2 regions of the Rhizobium sp. ZX09 genome follow, and region 1 is predicted to be linked to the other one. Evidence: predicted binding sites of a transcription regulator. Region 1 holds the regulator's gene; the other holds the start of a gene.
The links. Region 1 encodes LexA, which represses DNA repair genes until DNA is damaged. Its sites were predicted from a motif close to TGTTCNNNNTGTGTTCNG; they were not measured.

Region 1 (3,293 bases):
CAGGTTGCCGTTGACGTCATATTCGAACTCGTGCAGCAAACAAGTCAAACAACACCAGACAAACTTTCGACTATTTTAGAATAGTATTTCAATTCTTTTTTATGCGAGAGAAAATATCCGAAATGACTGTCAAGGGGGAACTGATGTCCAGGGTGAAAGTCGACGAATAATGTCCGCAAATCGATCCATCGTTCGAACAACAGAATTGTGCCAGCGTCTTTTCGCATGAATATCTCATTGAATATTTCCATTGCATGCAAAAGAAGTAGTGGATCGCGCCGCCGACGTAAAAATTCCATCAAGTTCGTCAATTTCGACATTTCATATTCAACTGCAGAAGGAAACGCATCTTTAAGCTGAGAGAACAACACTAGAAAATCTGCTGAGCTACAAATTCTCTCATCGACCAAAATTTTTTCGATTTCGCTAGAAATATAAATCTCTAGTTTTCCCATTCTTTGGTTCATATTCGAAATGTCCAATATTGGTATGAGCGCATCTTGCGTTCGACAGGAACAGCCCCTGGCCAAATATATCCAGACTTGCTCACAGTATACGCTTCTGCTTTTCCCCGATACAGTCCCTTTTTGGTCCGCAAGCGATTTCATCATGCATTATTTCATTTGGGCGGCACACGGATCATCCCAAGATGGAGGGAGACCAGGTGATTTATCATCCGGCGGGATCGATCGCGCCAAAACACCACAACCACTTCCCCAACAATCTGCATATCCAGTTGCATCGCTGTGTTCAGCGCATCGGCAAGGGTGTGGATAGCATGCGTTGTGTAGCAATCGTACCACCCACCAGTGCAACTGGCACAGCGAGTGTACTCGCATATTGTCCTGCTGCCGCCATTCCACTCGGATCAGTCCAGTTAGCAGGCGAATTCCAGACATAGCGATAGATGTTAAGGTCACCGGCTTCGAACCAGATCGGATATTCCTGCAGGAAGCGGCCGGTCGAGGGATCGTAGGCGCGTGAACGATAGTGGGATAGGCCCGTCTCCTGATCGTATTCTCGGCCAGCGAAGACAGACAAAAGAAGCTGGGGTTCCAATAAGCTTCCTAATCACGACATCGCAGAGCATTCAATCGTAAGAAGGACCTCAATATATTCCTAGTAATCAGCCACTTAGCTGCTGCGCGAGAACGACGCATTACGGAGGTTTGTCGATACAGCGATTGCCCCCCATTTTTGGGCAAAAACCCAATAGAAACGAACAAATCTTGCGGCTTATCTACCGGGGTTCTTGGGGTGCGATTCCCGTTTTGTTTTCTCGCCCCAAGTTCACGAAATTTTAGGGGATTGCGGAACACATATGGAACATATAGTGTTCGTTCTGTATTTGTTTCGCGACTTCAACGACGATTCTCAAGGGTGTTTTCCTCATGCTCACGCGCAAACAGCAGGAATTGCTTCTCTTCATTCATGAAAGAATGAAAGAGTCCGGCGTGCCGCCCTCCTTCGATGAAATGAAGGACGCACTCGATCTTGCCTCCAAATCCGGCATCCACCGGCTGATCACTGCCCTGGAAGAGCGCGGGTTCATTCGCCGGCTACCTAACAGGGCGCGAGCGCTTGAAGTGATCAAGCTGCCGGAGGCCTATGTGCCCGGCTCGAGGCCGCAACGGGGCTTCTCGCCGAGCGTTATTGAAGGCAGTCTCGGCAAGCCCAAGATGCCCGAGCCCGCCCCTGCTCCCAAGGCGCCTGCGAACGATATAGCAGGCGCGGCAACCGTGCCCGTCATGGGCCGGATCGCTGCCGGTGTGCCGATCTCAGCCATTCAGAACAATACGCATGACGTGGCGGTTCCGGTGGACATGCTTGGCTCGGGTGAACATTACGCGCTTGAGGTCAAGGGCGACTCGATGATTGAGGCCGGCATCTTCGATGGCGATACCGTCATCATTCGCAACGGCAACACCGCCAATCCCGGCGATATCATCGTGGCGCTGGTGGATGACGAGGAAGCGACGCTGAAGCGCTTCCGTCGCAAAGGTGCCTCGATCGCACTTGAAGCCGCAAACCCTGCCTATGAGACCCGCATTTTCGGACCTGATCGGGTTAAAATCCAGGGCAAGCTGGTAGGGCTGATCCGCCGGTATCATTGATGCTGCTGCCGGTCCGGATAAGGCCGGAGCGGTCGATGAGCGATAAACCATGCCTTCAAGATGAACGGCGCGTCATTCCACTCGAGTGATGCGCCTTTTCTTTTTAATGGCGGCGAAGGCGGCTTTGCCAGAGGACGTCGGCAGGGATGGCGCCCCACCCATCAATTGGCGTTATGGGAGCGATGGATTCTTTGCGATATTCCGGGCCGGGCCGCTGGTATAAAAACCCGCTTCACAGTCAGGAGACCCGCAATGTACGATCTTTATATCGCCAACAAGAATTACTCCTCCTGGTCGCTGAGGCCATGGGTCCTGATGCGCACGCTCGGTATCGCCTTCGAGGAGAAACTCGTCCCGTTTGGTGAAGGCGTGTCATTCTCCACCTTTTCCCCAACTGGCAAGGTGCCTTGCCTCGTCGATGATGGCGTGACGATTTGGGAGTCACTCTCGATCGCCGAATATCTTGCCGAACGTCATCAAGGGGTATGGGCAAGCGACAAGCATGCGAGAGCCTGGTCGCGGTCGGCAGCAAGCGAAATGCATGCGGGATTTTCGTCCCTTCGCAATCTCTACCCCATGTCCGTTGGCGTTCGTGTCAGACCGAACGTCAGCGATGCCGGGCTTGCGGCGGATATAAAGCGTGTCGATGCGGTGTGGAGCGAGGGCCTGTCGAATTTCGGCGGTCCCTATCTCGCCGGTCAGAAGTTCACGGCGGTGGATGCCTTCTACTGCCCTGTGGCATTCCGTTTCCAGACGTATGGCGCAGACCTTTCTCCTGCGGCAAAAGCCTATTTTGAGCGACTGCTCGCTCTGCCGTCCATGCGCGAATGGTATGAGGCGGGACTGAAGGAGACCTGGCGTGACGCGGCACATGAAGAGGAGATCGCCGGAATTGGCGAATTGACGATGGATCTACGCGCAAAGGCCTGACGATCCTCGCTGGTGGCGATCATTGCGACGCCGCCAGCAGACGGGTGATCGTTTCAGGCAATTCCCGGTCGAAACGTCCGGTTTTCCAGTCATAATATCGATGTTCACTCCACGGGCGGTTTGCGCCCGCGGTCGACGCCCGTAGCCGACCGACAACGCCGGGCTGATCGCTCCTCGCGAAGTCTATCTCCACGGAACCGATGCGCCGCAATATGTCGCGGTTGAGGAGTAACGCGCCCGAGCGACACT
Region 2 (3,293 bases), 700 kb from region 1:
GGGCATTTCGTCGAGAGCAACACGATGAGACGGTTGCTCCTGTCATTTTGAATTCCGTTTATTAAAAGCTCACAGCACCTCGTATTGTTGGCGCGTCATCCCCCATGCTCGATGTCCTCTCGGGCTTGACCCGAGATCCTGCCGAGCTCGGTTCACGTTCCAGGGTCGAGCCCGAGGGTAGCGTCTGGTTCATCACGGGCATTCATTACCTTCAGTCACTTTCACCATGCGGCTCTCAAAGCAGAGACAATTGCACCCCGGCACCGCCCGGAGGCACGAACAGGTCGTCACGCAGGTTGATGCCGCGGCGGATGAGACCAAGTCTTTTGGTCGCCATCTCGAATCGCCTGCCGATCTGCCAGGCATAAGGGCCATCACCCTTCATGCGCTTGCCGAACTCCGCGTCATAATCCTTGCCGTCGCGCATGGAGCGCACCAGCGACATGACATGACGGTAACGGTCCGGATAGTTGCGCAGCAGCCAGTCACGGAACAGCGGGCTTACCTCCAGCGGCAGCCGCAAAAGCACATAGGAAGCCTCGGTCGCGCCAGCAGCCTTGCCGGCCTCAAGAATGCGCTCGATTTCATGATCGTTAAGCGCCGGGATGACGGGTGCCATCATCACCGCCACCTGAATTCCGGCATCCGTCAGCGCCTTGACGGCCTCCAGCCGCTTCTCCGGCGTTGCGGCGCGCGGCTCCATCGTGCGCGAAAGCTTGCGATCCAGCGACGTGACGGAAATGCCGACCTTGACGAGCCCCTTTTTTGCCATTGGCGCGAGAATATCAATATCCCGCTTGATCAGCGCCGATTTGGTGACGATGGCGACGGGATGATCAGCCTTGGCCAGCACTTCCAGTATCTGCCGCATGATGCGCCATTCGCGCTCAATCGGCTGGTAAGGGTCGGTATTGGTGCCGATGGCGATTACCCGCGCCTTGTAGCCGGGTTTCGCCAGTTCCCGTTCCAGAAGTTTGGCCGCATCAGGCTTGGCAAACAGCTTGGCCTCGAAATCAAGTCCGGCCGAAAGGCCCATGTAGCTGTGAGTGGGCCTGGCAAAACAGTAAATGCAGCCATGTTCGCAGCCCCTGTATGGATTGATGGAACGATCGAAGGGGATATCGGGCGATTCATTGCGGGTGATGATGCTGCGTGGCTTTTCCACCTGCACCTCGGTGCGGAACTCCGGCATCTCTTCCAGCGTCTGCCAGCCATCATCGAAGACCTCACGCTGCAAGGCTTCGAAACGTCCGTCGGGATTGAGCCCCGCACCACGGCCGCGGCGACGGTCAATCTCGATGCGCAGGCCGGATGCATCGGCCAGCGCATTGGCAATGTCAGGCATATGGCTCGGCTGGAAGGCAGCCTGCCCCGAAAGCGAATGATTTCTCATCTGGATGCTCCCAAGACGTCGCACGCCTTTCGAGGCACGCTGAACGCCCTAAACCGTTTCCATCCGGAGAGGCCTCATCGCCCCTCGAATGATTAAATTCCTACATCACGAATGAGAACATTACAAGAACAAAATTGTAAATTTGGCTCCTTTTGTACTGCCGGGGCCAGCGCCAGGACGGGCACGCCGGCACCTGAGATCGCGGAAAGCGACATCAACCCCCGCGGATTTTACCGCGACGAGCATGGTGGCAATTTATTGTGCGATGCGTTAGAGCTATGCACATGTTGACAGTCATAATGGAATGCCGGGATCAGGAGCCGGAACTGGCGCATACGCTGTCTGCGCTTGTCACCGGTGCCGTGGAAGGGCTTGTAAGCGATGTTGTGATTCTGGATCACGGTTCGCGCGATGGATCGTCGCGTGTGGCCGATGCGGCCGGCTGCCGTTTTTATGGGCAATGGGAACTGGAGGATATCGTCAAGTCCGCGCGTGGCGGCTGGTTGCTGCTGATCGAGCCGGGCGCACGCCCGCAGGCAGGCTGGATCGATGAAATCCTGGAATATGTCGCGATCTGCGAACAGCCAGCGCGCTTTTCCCCATCACGTTATCACCGGCGGAATGTTTTCAGCCGTGTCCTGCGCCGCACCCCGCCGCTGGAGCATGGTTATCTCCTGCCGAAGAAGCACGCGATGTCGATTGCGAAATCGGGCATGAGCCTGACGCAATTTGTCGGCGCGCAGAAGCCGCGCCGGCTGAATGCGGAAATGGTGCCCGCCTGGGCATTGCGGGCTTCGGCCTGAGGCGGAAAGGGTTATTCCGCCAGCACCTTGCCGGGGTTCATGATTCCGGCGGGATCGAATGCGTGCTTGATGCGCCGCATCAGCTCCATTTCGATGCCGGGCCGGATGGCGGCCAGTTCGTCGCGCTTTAACTGGCCAATGCCGTGTTCGGCGGAAATCGAACCGCCCAGCGACAGCACGATGCCGTGCACGATTTCGTTCATGTCCCGCCAGCGGGCGAGGAATTGCGCCTTGTCCGCCCCCACCGGCTGGGAAATATTGTAATGGATGTTGCCGTCGCCCAGATGGCCGAAGGCGCAGACACGGGCGCCCGGGATGGCAGCAAGAACCGCCTTTTCCGCCGTCGCCATAAACTCCGGTATTCTGGAAACCGGGACGGAGACATCGTGCTTGATGGAGCCGCCCTCCGGCTTCTGCGCATCCGACATGCTCTCGCGCATGTGCCACAGTGCCTGACGCTGGGCTTCGGAGGCGGCGATCACGGCATCCTCGACCAGTCCGGCCTCAAAACCACGCTCCAGCAGCAATTGCATCATCGTATCCGCCGTCTCGGCCGAATCGGAGGTGGAGATGTCGATGAGTGCGTACCAGTCATGGGGCTGTTCCAGGGGATCGCGCACGCCGGGAATATGTCTGGCGGTAAACTCCACGCCAATCCGTGGCATGAGCTCGAAGCCGGTCAGCGCCGTGCCGCAGAGGTTTGACGCCATCTCGAACAGCTTCAGCGCATCTTCGGTGGAGGCCAGCCCGGCGAAGGCCACCTGATGGCCGAGTGGCTTCGGGAAGAGCTTCAGCACCGCGCCGGTGATGATGCCGAGCGTACCTTCGGAGCCGATGAAGAGATCACGCAGATCGTAACCGGTATTGTCCTTTTTCAGCCGGCGCAGCCCGTTCCAGATCTCGCCTGTCGGCAACACCACTTCGAGCCCGAGGCAGAGCTGGCGCATATTGCCATAAGCAAGCACTGCGGTACCGCCGGCATTGGTGGCGAGATTGCCGCCGATGCGGCAGGACCCCTGAGAGCCGAGCGACAGCGGAAACATGCGTTCAACCGAATCGGCGGCTTTATGGATGTCATCGAGAATGCAGCCGGCATC

Region 2: a site for LexA is predicted at 1,507-1,524, ahead of BTN45_RS01750 (PA0069 family radical SAM protein). Genes of this name have one in related genera too.

The regions. Positions count from the first base shown of each region.
Region 1 covers NZ_CP031363.1:1,071,658-1,074,950, reverse strand. Annotated here, with positions in the region: gene BTN45_RS26620 (hypothetical protein) at 1-39, opposite strand, end outside; gene BTN45_RS05230 (hypothetical protein) at 45-467, opposite strand; gene BTN45_RS05225 (RHS repeat-associated core domain-containing protein) at 751-1,041, opposite strand; gene lexA (transcriptional repressor LexA) at 1,392-2,114, shown strand; gene BTN45_RS05215 (glutathione S-transferase family protein) at 2,367-3,044, shown strand; gene BTN45_RS05210 (ComEC/Rec2 family competence protein) at 3,064-3,293, opposite strand, start outside.
Region 2 covers NZ_CP031363.1:371,680-374,972, forward strand. Annotated here, with positions in the region: gene BTN45_RS01750 (PA0069 family radical SAM protein) at 236-1,393, opposite strand; gene BTN45_RS01755 (hypothetical protein) at 1,678-2,196, shown strand; gene BTN45_RS01760 (FAD-binding oxidoreductase) at 2,208-3,293, opposite strand, start outside.